2 linked regions of the Streptomyces clavuligerus genome follow. The protein of the gene in region 2 interacts with the protein of the main gene of each other region in a pairwise test. Links are inferred from orthologs where the notes say so. Each region holds a gene or a part of one and is shown on either strand. Other genes may lie near its edges. The genes, in order: CRV15_RS15210 and ctaD.

Region 1 (6,441 bases), 1.5 Mb from region 2 along the record:
CCAGGGCCTTCGCCGCGGGCAGCAGCAGCGGGAAGGCGGGCAGCAGAAAACGCGGCTTGGACTCGAAGAAGCCCGAGCCGCCGACGGTGATCAGCACCAGCACCGCCGTGAAGACCAGCAGCGGCAGCGGCGGCCGGTCCAGGACGAGCAGCGCGAACAGCACCACGCCCGCCGCCACCAGCGTCAGCGTCACCGCCAGCGGGAGCGGCGCGGGCCGCAGCACGATGTCCCGCACCACCCGCAGCGACCCCTCGCCGAAGTCGAACGTCGACGTCCAGCGGCGCTGCACGGCGAAGTAGCCGCCGAGCGGATCGCCCTCGCGCACCCCCACGTACAGCACATACGCGCACCAGCCGACGGGTGCGAGGGCCGCGCCCGCCGCGGGGCGCCAGCCGACGCGTTCCCCGTCGCGGAGGGCGCGGAACCCATGGAGCGCGGCGGTGGCGACGACCGCGGCGGCCACCGCGACCCCGTTGGGCCGCGCGGCCCCGGCACAGAGGGAGAGGGCACCGGCCCACAGCCAGTACCCGCTGATCAGCGCGTACAGCGACCAGGCGGCGAAGGCGCAGAGCAGGGGCTCCGTATACGCCATGGTCAGCACGATCGAGTGCGGCAGCAGCCCCCACAGCAGCACCAGCGCGGTCGCGGTCCGCCGTCCGTGGAGCCGGTTGCCGACGGCGAACACCCCCCAGGCGGCCACCGCTGCGGCGGTCCAGGAGATCAGCAGCCCGGCGGTGCCGCCGGTGACGGGGAGGACCGAGGTGACGGCGCGGACCAGCCCCGGGTAGAGCGGGAAGAAGGCCAGATCGCTCTGGACGGCGCCGTCGGGCCAGGTCAGGGTGCGGCCGTAGCCGTGCTCGGCGATCAGCAGATACCAGTCGGAGTCCCAGGACCGCGCCAGGACCCGGCGGGGCGGACGGTCGATGTGCCGGGCCCAGCCCGCCATCACCAGCAGCCCGGTCAGCCGGGCGGCGGCGAACAGCCCCAGCGCGGGGGCCGCCCGCCGGAGCGCGGCGCGCCAGGGGGCCGCCGCCCCGGCCCGCCGCTCCCCGCGCGCCAGGGGACCGGGGCGGTGTCCCGTACCCGCGGGGACGTCCGCCGACGTGTCATCCGCCAACGGGGTGTCCGTCGACGCGTCATCCGCCGACGGGCTGTCCGTCGACGGGGCATCCGTCGCCGCGTTGTCCGCCGACGGGCTGTCCGCCGCCGGGGCATCCGTCGCCGCGTTGTCCGCCGACGGGCTGTCCGCCGCCGGGTCGTCCGCTGTCGTGTCGTCGAAGGTCTCTGCGGACAGGGAACACCTCCGGGCGCGCACGGGTCGTCAAGGAGACTTTCCGTTCCGCTGCCGCCGCGCGCGAGCGCTGCGGCCACGACACGGCCGGTTGCGTGCCCGTTGCCACCCGGTCGGCTGACAGCGGGCCGCGTGACGGCGGGTCCCGTCGCCCGGGCTCAGCCCCGCAGTGTGGACAGTCTGCGGATGGCTTCCTCCACCACCTCGGTCCGCTTGCAGAACGCGAAGCGGACGAAGGGCGCGCCCTGTTCGCGGTGGTCGTAGAAGACCGCGTTGGGGATCGCGACGACCCCGCACCGCTTCGGCAGCGCACGGCAGAAGGCGAAGCCGTCCTCCTCGCCCAGCGGCCGGATGTCGGTGGTGACGAAGTAGGTCCCGGCGGGGCGGTGGACCGTGAAACCGGCGTCCGCGAGCCCGGCGCAGAGCAGATCCCGCTTGGCCCGCAGCTCCTCGCGCAGCCCCGCGAAGTACGCGTCCGGCAGCCGCAGCCCCTCGGCCGCCGCGTACTGGAGGGGCCCCGCCGCCACATAGGTGAGGAACTGCTTGGCCGAGCGGACCGCCGTGACCAGCTCCGGGCTGCCCGTCGCCCAGCCGATCTTCCAGCCGGTGTACGCGAGGGTCTTCCCGGCGCTGCTGATGGTGACGGTCCGCTCCCGCATCCCCGGGAAGGAGACGAGCGGGATGTGCTCCCCCTCGAACACCAGATGCTCGTACACCTCGTCCGTGACCACCAGCAGATCCCGCTCGACGGCGAGTTCGGCGACGGCGGCCAGCTCGGCGCGGGTCAGCACGGTGCCGGTGGGGTTGTGCGGGGTGTTGATCAGCAGCAGCCGGGTGCGCTCGGTGACGGCGTCCCGCAGTTCGTCGAGGTCGAGACGGTACGCGCCGTCCCGGGGGCGCAGGGTCACCGGCACCCGTCGGCCGCCCGCCATCGCGATGCACGCGGCGTACGAGTCGTAGAACGGCTCCAGCGCGACGACCTCGTCGCCCGGTTCCACCAGGGCCAGCAGCGCCGCCGCGATGGCTTCCGTGGCGCCCGCCGTGACGAGGACCTCGGTGTCGGGGTCCACGGCCAGCCCGTGGAAGCGCCGCTGGTGCTCGGAGATCGCGTTCCGGAGCTCGGGGACCCCGGGGCCGGGCGGGTACTGGTTGCCCCGGCCGTCGCGCAGCGCCCGCACGGCCGCCTCGCGGACCTCCTCGGGGCCGTCGGTGTCGGGGAAGCCCTGTCCCAGGTTGATGGCTCCGGTCGCGGTCGCCAGCGCGGACATCTCCGCGAAGATCGTGGTGCCGAACTCCGCCAGCCGGCGGTTCAGCAGTGGTCGTGTCCGCGGCAGCGGTCCGGGCCCATCCATGGTCACCATGGCGCCATCCTCGGGGGAAGCTCTGGACTTCCTCAAGTCCGCTTTGGCCGCGGAGTGTCCGGGGCATTCTCCTTCCACCAGGACGAGGAAGCCCTGACAAGCGCTGATGGACACCGATAGGCGGGGATCAGCAGCGGCAGGCGGGGGCAGGCAGGGAGAATCGTCCAGGAATCGACAGAGACAGACAGGCACACAGAAGCAAGTCACGCGACGGCGCGGGGATCTCGCTTCGGGGGAAGAGAAAGATGGTGGGAGCGATATGACAGGTTTCGTGGTTCTGGTGCTCCTCCTGGCGCCCGCAGTGGTGATCGCGGGGGTCGTGGGCGTCGTGGCGCATCGGCGCGGCCAGGTCTCCCCGCTCTATCGGCACGGCCAGGTCCCCCCGCGCTATCGGCGCGCGTCCGCGGGTGGCGGAGGCTCGCACTCCAGCGGCTCGGTCTGGGTGGGGGACGGCGGTTCCTGCGACACGTCGTCGAGTTCGTCGGGCTCGTCCTGCGGTGGCGGCGGCGGTGGCGGATGCGGCGGAGGCAGCTGACACGGGGCAGCGGCCTTCTCGCCCTCGGCCGGTTTCCGGCCGGGTCGAAGCAGGGGCGCCCGGCGGGTTTCCGCCGGGCGCCCCTGTCATGTTCCGGGCGGTGGTGGGGAAGTCCTCTGCCGTGAGCGCGGGGCGCCCGGGGCGCCTTGTCCCGGATGTCCGGGGTGCGGTGAAGCATGTGGTTGAACAGTTGAACCGTAAGTCCCCTAGGGGATGGAAACCCCTTCAAGTTGGGTAAAAACACTGCGAGCCCCGCGTACTTCATGATTCAGTCGCTGACGGAACCTGTTGGAACCACCCAGCCGTCGGGCCTGCTCACGGCCTCGATCAGGCGGTCCCCCCACTTTGTGAACTCCCGCTCAGGGGGCGCCTCAGGTTCACGTATCCACCGCCGACGCGTGTTTGCGGAGCCGACCCATGCTCACGACTCTCAGTACCGCCTACACCGATACCCGTGCCGACGATCTCGCCTGGGCACTCGGACGGGAGCCGCTTCCCGCCCTGGCCGTTCTCGACCTGGAGCTCTCCGGAGCGAAACTCCAGCTCAGGCTGCTCGGTGCCTCGCACCAAGTCCTGCTCGAATCCAAACGGAGCACCTGTTCCGAAACCGTCGCCTGCATGCCCGGCAGCAGCACCCCGCTGCCGCTGGGCGTGGCCAAGCGCGTCGGCGACTGGGAGTACGAGTTCGCCGCGCGCGTCGAGACCCTCTCCAAGGGCTCGTTCGCGGGGCGCGCGCAGGAACTCCTCGCGCTGGTCGCCGACCACCCGCACTCGCTGGCCGGGACCTTCCCCGGCTCCCCGCTCGCCTTCACCGCGATGATGGCGCAGCGGGAGGAGGGCCAGGTGCGGTGGCGTACCTGGCACTCCTATCCACAGGAGGGGCGGCTGGTCGTCACCCGTACCCGGGTGGGTGCCATCACCCCGAGACCGCGAGCGCGGCGCCCGCCGCAGCACGCCGTGCTGTAGGGGCGCGGCGCGCGGGGTGTGCGCCCGGGATGTCCGGGGCGCGGTGCCGGGTCCGGAGCAGGGGCCGGACCCGGCACCGCGCTTTTCTCGTGTGTGCCTCCGGCGTGCGGGCGCGCGCCGCGCCCCCCGCGCCGTGTCCGCCGTGGTGCGTGCCCCGTCCCCGCGCCGTGTGCCCCGTTTTCCGCGCCCGGATCGCACGCGGGGCCCGGACCGCGCTCCGGCGGGAGGACGCCGCGCCCGGCTCGCCCGGCGCAGGGCAGGTGCACACGTGTGGGTGACAAACCGCTTCTGTATCGTGACGTAGCGTTACTGCATGATCGACCGGACGCAGCAACTGGCACCGCCCCCCCAGGCCGCGCCGCTGCGGGTGCGCCCGGCGGCCGGACGCAGTCTGGTGCTGCTGGTCGTCTTCGTCTGCGCGGCCTGCGGTCTGGTGTACGAGCTGGAACTCGTCGCCCTCGCCTCGTATCTCATCGGCGACTCCGTCACCCAGGCGTCGGTGGTTCTCTCGGTGATGGTCTTCGCCATGGGCGTCGGATCGCTCCTGGCCAAACGGCTGCGCTGCCGGGCCGCCGTCGGCTTCGGGCTGCTGGAGCTGTCCCTCGCGCTCATCGGCGGCTGCTCCGCCCTGGTGCTCTACGCCTCCTTCGCCTGGGGCGGCGGGTCCCGGCTGGTACTGGTCTCCTTCTCGCTCATCATCGGCGTCCTCATCGGCGCGGAGCTGCCCCTGCTGATGTCCCTGATCCAGCGCGTCTCCCGGCGCGACCGCGATGTCGAGGGCACCGTCGCCGATCTGTTCGCCGTCGACTACGTGGGCGCGCTCGTCGGCGGGCTCGCCTTCCCCTTTCTGCTGCTGCCCTGGCTCGGCCGGCTCACCAGCGGACTGCTGACCGGCGCGGTCAACGCGGTCGTGGGCGGGCTGCTCGTGCTCTGTCTCTTCCGCCACGACCTGACCCGGCGGTCCCGCCTCTGGCTGCTGGTCGCCAATGCCGCCGTCCTCGCCGTGCTCGGCACCGCGACCGTCCTGGTCGACGACTTCGAACGGGCGGCGCGCCGCGCGGTCTACGGCGACCGGGTCCGTGTCGCCCTGGAGACCGACGTCCAGGAGGTCGTCCTCACCGGCGGCCCCGGCGGTCCGCTGGATCTCTTCCTCGACGGCAGGCTCTGGGTCAGCGAAGGGGACGAGCGCCGCTATCACGAGGCCCTGGTGCACCCGGCCATGCGGGGCCCGCACACCCGGGTGCTGATCATCGGCGGCGGCGACGGGCTCGCCGCGCGCGAGGTGCTGCGCTACCGGGGCGCCGCCTCGGTCACCGTCGCCGAACTGGACCCCGTGGTGGTCCGGCTGGCCCGTACCGACCCCGCGCTCACCGCCCTCAACCGGCACGCCTACCGCGACCCCCGGGTCCGCGTGGTCACCGGGGACGCCTTCGGCTGGCTGCGCTCCGCCCGTTCCGAACCCGTGTGGGACGTGGTGATCGTGGACCTGCCCGAGCCGGGCACCACCCGCAGCGCGAAGTTCTACTCGCAGGAGTTCTACGGGCTGTTGGGCGGCGCGCTCGCCGACGGCGGGCGGCTCGTCGTCCACGCCGGTCCCTCTGGCACCCGGCCGCGTACCTACTGGACCGTCGAGGCCACCCTGCGGGCCGCCGGGTTCCGCGCCACCGCCTACCGCGCGGACGGCGGGCTCTCCCGGCTCGCCGCGGGCCCCGAACGGGAGGGGCGCGCCACGATGACGGCCCCGTGCGACTGGGGTTTCCTGCTCGCGGCCCATGCGTCGGCGCCCCGGCTCGGCCTGGACTCCGGGGCTCCGCCGCTGACGTCGCTCACCCCCGGCCGACTGGCGGCCGACGCCCGGGAGACCGCGCTCACCCGGGTGCCCGCGCTCGCGCCCTCCACCCTGGTCCATCCGCGTTACGAGAACTGATCCGGCGCGGCGGTTCCCGGCCCGGGCGCGGACCGGAGCGCAGACGCGCCCGGGGCCCCTGGGTAGGCTCGGACCCCATGGACCATCAGGTATTCGTTCCGGCCCCGGCGGAGGCCGTCCGCCGGGTGCTCCGCGACCCGGCCCGGCTCGCCCGCTGCGTCCAGGGATTCCAGCAGGACACCCAGGCGACCGGGGCCACCGGGGACACCTCGGGCCCGCTCTCCGGGAGGCTGCGCGTCCGCGCCGGGCGGCACACCATCACCTACCGGGGCGCGCTCACGACGGCGGCGGACGAGGAGGGTTTCACCTTCCGGGGGGAGGGCACGGAGGTGCGGGGCCAGGGCTCCGTGGCCGTGGCGTT
Region 2 (6,558 bases):
GCCACTCGTCCCAGTCCAGGTTCCAGTCGCCGTAGCCGTTCCCGAACGGGTCCATGTCGTCGCCGATGCTGTTGACGACCTGGACGATGTCGCCCTCCTTGAACGTCTCGTAGAACCACGCGGCGTTCGATGTGGACATCCCGGTGCAGCCGTGGCTGACGTTGGCGTAGCCGTGCGAGTCGATGGACCAGGGCGCCGCGTGGACGTACTCGCCGCTCCAGGTGACCCGGGTGGCGTAGTAGACCGGCAGGTTGTACGCCTCGGAGCCGCCGATGCCGACGCTGGAGCCGCGCATCCGGACGAAGTACTCCTTGCCGAGCACCACCTTGATGCCGTTGCGGGTGGCGAAGCCGGGTTTGCCGGTGGTGATGGGGATGCTGGTCAGCTCCTCACCGTTGCGGAAGACCGTCATCCAGTGCGAGGAGGCGTCGGTGATGGCCTCCATCCGGTCCCCGATGGTGATCGACGCCCCCTTGGAGGTGCCGCCGTAGAGCTGGTTGGAGATCTTGACACCCTTGAGGTTGTTCACGATCTTGACCTTGGCTCCGGCGGGCCAGTACTCCTTGGGCCGGTAGTGCAGGGCGTCGTCGTTCAGCCAGTGCCAGGCGCCCTCCACCGACGGGGTGGACTGCACCTTCAGGGCCCGTTCGACCACCGCCCGGCCGGCCCGGTCGGGCACCGGATGGCTCAGCTCGACCACCAGGGGCTGGCCGACGCCGAAGGTGCCCTCCTCCGGGAGGAAGGCCATCTTGAGCAGGCGCTTCGCCGGGGAGGTCGCGAAGGTGACCCGACGGGCCCCCACGGTGCCTTCCTTGCTCTCGGTGGTCACCCGGGCGGTGTAGCGCGCCCCGGCCGACAGCGCGGCCGTGGAGCGCCAGCGGCTGCCGTCGGCCGCCAGTTCCCCGGCGAGGTGGTGGCCCGCGTGGTCCACGACGGTGACATCGGTGATCCGGGCCTCCTCCACCTTGGCGGTGACCTCGAAGGGTTTGTCCGGATCGGCCTTGGCGCCGTTCCTGGGGGTGTTGAAGACGACCTGGCCGGCGGCGTCGAAGGGTTTGCCCGCCAGCGGGTGAGGGCCTTCCTTCTCACCGCAGGCGGTGATGAAGGCCCCCAGCGAGAGCACCAGCACGGTACAGCGGAGGACGGCGCTGAGGTGCGGCTTACGGTTCATGGTCACCACCGTAGGGAGACCGGCCGCGGGCCGCGCGCTGAGCGCGTGCAAACGGCGGACCCGGGCCCCTCGCGAGGAGGGACCCGGGTCCGACGCGGTGTCAGTGGAGCGGGGCTACCGCCGGATCACTGGTTCTGGTTCGCACCGCGGTAGTACTCGAACACCCAGCCGAAGATGCCGATGAAGATGACCGGCAGGGAGAAGTAGAGCAGCCACCAGCCGACGGCCACGGCGAGGAAGGCGAGCGCACTGCCGACTCCCAGCGCGAGCGGCTGCCAGCTGTGCGGGGAGAAGAATCCCAGCTCACCGGCCTCGTCGGCCACGTCGGCCTCGGTGTTGTCCTGTGCCATCTCGTCGACCCGCCGGGCCGTGAAGGCCAGGTAGTAGCCGACCATGACACAGAGGCCGAACGCCAGGAACAGCGCGGTCGTACCGGCCGGCTCCTTGGACCAGACGCCGTAGAGGATGGCCACGGCGAGGACGAAGACACTCAGCCAGAGGAACATCTTTCCCTGGATCTTCACTTGGCCGCCTCCTTCCCAGCGGTCAGGGCCTTGTCGACCTCACCACGGTTTTCGAGCTGGTCGACAACCGCGATTTCGGGGTGGTGCAGATCGAAGGCCGGAGATTCCGAACGGATACGCGGCAGCGTGAGGAAGTTGTGCCGCGGCGGCGGGCAGGACGTCGCCCATTCGAGCGAGCGGCCATAACCCCAGGGGTCGTCCACCTCGATCTTCTTTCCGTACTTCGCGGTCTTCCAGACGTTGTAGAAGAACGGCAGGATCGACGCGCCCAGAACGAACGAGGCAATGGTGGAGATGGTGTTCAGCGCGGTGAATCCATCGGCGGCGAGATAGTCCGCGTAACGCCGCGGCATTCCCTCCGCGCCCAGCCAGTGCTGGACCAGGAACGTACCGTGGAATCCGAGGAACAGCGTCCAGAAGGTGATCTTGCCCAGACGCTCGTCCAGCATCTTGCCCGTGAACTTCGGCCACCAGAAGTGGAAGCCGGCGAACATCGCGAAGACCACGGTGCCGAAGACGACGTAGTGGAAGTGCGCGACGACGAAGTACGAGTCGGAGACGTGGAAGTCCAGCGGCGGCGAGGCCAGGATGACGCCGGTCAGACCACCGAAGGTGAAGGTGATCAGGAAGCCGATCGTCCAGAGCATCGGTGTCTCGAAGGACAGCGAGCCCTTCCACATGGTGCCGATCCAGTTGAAGAACTTCACACCGGTCGGTACCGCGATCAGGAACGTCATGAAGGAGAAGAACGGCAGCAGCACACCGCCGGTGACATACATGTGGTGGGCCCACACGGTCACGGAGAGACCGGCGATCGCGATGGTCGCGCCCACCAGACCCATGTAGCCGAACATCGGCTTACGGCTGAAGACCGGGATGATCTCCGAGACGATGCCGAAGAACGGCAGGGCGATGATGTACACCTCTGGATGGCCGAAGAACCAGAAGAGGTGTTGCCAGAGCAGGGCACCGCCGTTGGCCGAGTCAAAGATATGGGCGCCGAACTTGCGGTCCGCCTCCAGCGCGAAGAGCGCCGCGGCCAGCACCGGGAAGGCGAGCAGGACCAGCACACCGGTCAGCAGCACGTTCCAGGTGAAGATCGGCATACGGAACATCGTCATGCCGGGCGCGCGCATGCAGATGATCGTGGTGATGAAGTTGACCGAGCCGAGGATCGTACCGAAGCCGGAGAGGGCCAGGCCCATGATCCACATGTCGGCGCCGATGCCCGGCGAGCGGACGGCGTCCGACAGCGGGGAGTAGGCGAACCAGCCGAAGTCGGCCGCGCCCTGCGGGGTCAGGAAGCCGCCCACCGCGATGAGCGAGCCGAAGAGGTAGAGCCAGTAGGCGAACATGTTCAGCCGCGGGAACGCCACATCGGGCGCGCCGATCTGGAGCGGCATGATCCAGTTCGCGAACCCGGCGAACAGCGGCGTCGCGAACATCAGCAGCATGATCGTGCCATGCATCGTGAACGCCTGGTTGAACTGCTCGTTCGACATGATCTGCGTACCCGGACGGGCCAGCTCGGCGCGCATGAAGAGCGCCATGAGGCCGCCGATGCAGAAGAAGACGAACGACGTGACCAGGTAGAGCGTACCGATGGTCTTGTGGTCGGTGGTGGTCAGCCACTTCACCACCACATTGCCCGGCTGCTTGCGCCGTACCGGCAGCTCGTTCTCGTATGAGTCGTCAGCTGCTTCGGCGGCACCCTGGGATTCGTTGAGGATGCTCACAGTTGCTTCTTCTCCGCGTTTTTGGCCGGGTCCGTCTGCTCAATGCCAGACGGGATGTAGCCGGTCTGCCCCTTGTCGGCAAGCTCCTTCAGGTGCTTCTGGTAACGCTCCGGGGAGACGACCTTGACGTTGAAGAGCATCCGGGAGTGGTCCACACCGCAGAGCTCGGCGCACTTGCCCATGAAGGTGCCCTCCTGAGTGGGGGTCACCTCGAAGGCGTTGGTGTGGCCGGGGATCACGTCCTGCTTGAAGAGGAAGGGAACCACCCAGAAGGAGTGGATCACGTCTCGGGAGGTCAGGATGAAGCGGACCTTCTCCCCCTTCGGCAGCCACAGCGTGGGGCCGGGGTTGCCGTTCTGCGGATTCCGGGTGCCGGGGATGCCGGCGTCGTAGACGCCGCCCGCGTTCTCCGGCAGGGCCTTCAGGTACTTGTCCGGAATGGCCTTGAGGTTCTTGTCCGTCTTCGCGTCCCCGGTCACACCGGGAACGTTCTCGATGTAGTTGAAGCCCCAGCTCCACTGGTAGCCGACCACATTGATGGTGTGGGCGGGCTTCTTGGACAGGGAGAGCAGCCGGGACTCGTCACGCGCGGTGAAGTAGAAGAACACCGAGACGATGATGAGCGGGACCACGGTGTACAGCGCCTCGATGGGCAGGTTGTACCGGGTCTGCGGAGGAACCTCGACCTTGGTGCGGGTACGCCGGTGGAAGAAGACGCTCCACAGGATCAGACCCCACACCAGCACACCCGTGACGAGCGCAGCCGCCCACGAGCCCTGCCAGAGGGAGAGGATGATCGGCGCCTCTTCCGTGACCGGCGTTGGCATACCGAGGCGGGGGAAGTCCTTGTATGTGTATTCGCAACCGGTGGCGGTCACCAGGATCAGGCCCGCAGTCAGCACCTGCGGCAGCTTCCGCCGCATCGGGCGCCGCGACGAGCGGTCGGAGCCGTTGGGACTCACGTAGCGCCTTCCCGAGAGTCTCGGCCCGCGCGACGGGCTGCGGCCGTCTCGCTGGTCGGTCGCCGGCCCTGACGCGGGCAGGGGGTTTGGATGTTTATGCGGACCAAACCCTACTGGACGCTATTTGGGGTCGCGCGGGGAGGGTGCCCAACGCGCCGTCCGACACCCCGAAGGGATGGAATTCCGCTGGACAGGACCGGGTTTTCCGGTGGAATCGCCCTGGTGTGCGGTGGGGTGTCACCCCGGTGGGCGACCCCGGAGCGAGGCGGTCCACGACCCCGGAACCCGACGCTCCGCCAGGGTGCGGCGGTTGGCCCGGAGGGTATTAGCGTGGCGGCGTGTCCTACTTCGATGTCGCCTCCTCCGCCCCCCTGCACCCCGTGGCCCGGCAGGCCCTGCTGGCCGCCCTGGACGAGGGGTGGGCCGATCCCGCCCGGCTCCACCGCGAGGGGCGGCGGGCCCGGCTGCTCCTGGACGCCGCCCGGGAGACGGCGGCGGACGCCGTGGGCTGCCGCCCCGACGAACTCGTCTTCACCTCTTCGGGGACGCGTGCGGTGCATCTGGGAGTGCGGGGCGCGCGGGCCGGGCGGCGGCGGATCGGCGGCCGGGTGGTGGTCTCGGCGGTCGAGCACTCCTCGGTGCTGTACGCGGCGGGCGAGGACGCGGCCGAGGTCCCGGTGGACCGCACGGGCCGGGTGGACCCCGAGGTCTTCGCCGCCGCGCTGACCGGGGACACCGCGCTGGCCTGCCTCCAGTCGGCCAATCACGAGGTGGGCACGGAGCAGCCGGTGGCCGAGGCCGCCGAGCTGTGCCGGGCGGCCGGGGTGCCGCTGCTGGTGGACGCGGCGCAGTCGCTGGCGTGGGGTCCGGTGGACGGGGACTGGTCGCTGCTGACGGCGAGCGCCCACAAGTGGGGCGGGCCCGCCGGGGTGGGGCTGCTGGCCGTCCGCAAGGGGGTGCGCTTCGCTCCCGGGGAACCGGCGGACGAGCGGGAGTCGGGACGTTCCCCCGGCTTCGAGAACATTCCGGCGATCGTGGCCGCGGCGGCCTCGCTGCGGGCGGTCCGGGCGGAGGCGGCCGGGGGCGCGGCCCGGCTGCGGGCGCTGGTGGACCTGATCAGGACCCGGGTGCCGGAGCTGGTCCCGGATGTGGAGGTGGTGGGCGACCCGGTGCGGCGGCTCCCGCACCTCGTCACGTTCTCCTGTCTCTATGTCGACGGCGAGGCGCTGCTGCACGCGCTGGACCGGGAGGGCTTCTCCGTGTCCTCGGGCTCCTCGTGCACCTCCGGCACGCTGACGCCGAGCCATGTGCTGCGGGCGATGGGGGTGCTGAGCGAGGGCAATGTCCGGATCTCGCTGGGCGCGGGGGCCTCCGGCGACGAGGTGGAGCGCTTCCTCGCGGTGCTGCCCGGGGTGGTCGCCTCGGTACGGGAGCGGCTGGGCGCGCCGACGGCTCCGGCGGCGGGCCCGGCGGCGCGGACCGCCGGGCTGGTGCTGGACACGCTGGGCAAGCGGTGCCCGATCCCGGTGATCGAGCTGGCGAAGGTGATCGGGGACGTCCCGGTCGGGGAGACGGTGACGGTGCTGTCGGACGACGAGGCGGCCCGGCTGGACATCCCGGCGTGGTGCGGGATGCGGGGGCAGGGGTATGCCGGGGAGGAGAAGCGGGAGCGGGGCTCGGCGTATGTGGTGCGGCGTCTGATCTGACCCGGGGGCCGGTCCGGGAACGGCGGTGGGGGCCCGCACCGGGTGCGGGCCCCCACCGTGTTCGCGCGCGTCCGGCCGGACGGAGCTGTCGGGTGCTCAGGCCAGGAACTGCTGGACCTCGGCGCCCGCGTCCGGGCCGTACGCCTTGACGAAGCGCTCCATGAAGTGGGCGCGGCGCAGGGTGTACTCCTGGGTTCCCAGGGTCTCGATGACCAGCGTGGCGAGCATGCAGCCGACCTGGGCCGCCCGTTCCAGGCCCACACCCCAGGAGAGGCCGGACAGGAAGCCCGCGCGGAAGGCGTCGCCGACACCGGTCGGGTCGACCTTGGCCTCCTCCTCCGCGCAGCCGATCTCGATCGGGTCCTCGCCCGCGCGCTCGATGCGCACGCCCCGCGAGCCGAGGGTGGTGACCCGGTGGCCGACGCGGGAGAGGATCTCCGCGTCGCTCCAGCCGGTCTT

Evidence for each region.
Region 1: the proteins of ctaD (region 2) and CRV15_RS15210 interact in binary tests that used the Escherichia coli proteins (3 or more experiments, as listed by UniProt). The link is inferred for Streptomyces clavuligerus from one-to-one orthologs.

Annotation. Positions count from the first base shown.
Region 1 is NZ_CP027858.1:3,623,412-3,629,852, forward strand. The notes cover bases 552-3,434. They hold CRV15_RS15210 (pyridoxal phosphate-dependent aminotransferase), read right to left. Parts: upstream 2,653-3,434; coding sequence 1,450-2,652; downstream 552-1,449. Other genes in these bases: CRV15_RS15205 (hypothetical protein), read right to left, coding at 552-1,315; CRV15_RS15215 (hypothetical protein), read left to right, coding at 2,912-3,187. In the rest of the region: more of CRV15_RS15205, read right to left, coding at 1-551; CRV15_RS15220 (DUF2617 family protein), read left to right, coding at 3,605-4,153; CRV15_RS15225 (polyamine aminopropyltransferase), read left to right, coding at 4,467-6,080; CRV15_RS15230 (SRPBCC family protein), read left to right, coding at 6,158-6,441. UniProt on the Escherichia coli protein: Shows aminotransferase activity with methionine and histidine as substrates, and to a lesser extent also with phenylalanine.
Region 2 is NZ_CP027858.1:5,096,503-5,103,060, reverse strand. What follows is about bases 1,062-4,061. They hold ctaD (aa3-type cytochrome oxidase subunit I), read right to left. Parts: upstream 3,432-4,061; coding sequence 1,692-3,431; downstream 1,062-1,691. Other genes in these bases: ctaC (aa3-type cytochrome oxidase subunit II), read right to left, coding at 3,428-4,061; CRV15_RS21480 (cytochrome c oxidase subunit 4), read right to left, coding at 1,297-1,695; CRV15_RS21485 (L,D-transpeptidase), read right to left, coding at 1,062-1,171. In the rest of the region: more of CRV15_RS21485, read right to left, coding at 1-1,061; more of ctaC, read right to left, coding at 4,062-4,393; CRV15_RS21465 (cysteine desulfurase/sulfurtransferase TusA family protein), read left to right, coding at 4,732-6,099; CRV15_RS21460 (carbohydrate kinase family protein), read right to left, coding at 6,196-6,558. UniProt on the Escherichia coli protein: Cytochrome bo(3) ubiquinol oxidase is the terminal enzyme in the aerobic respiratory chain of E.coli that predominates when cells are grown at high aeration.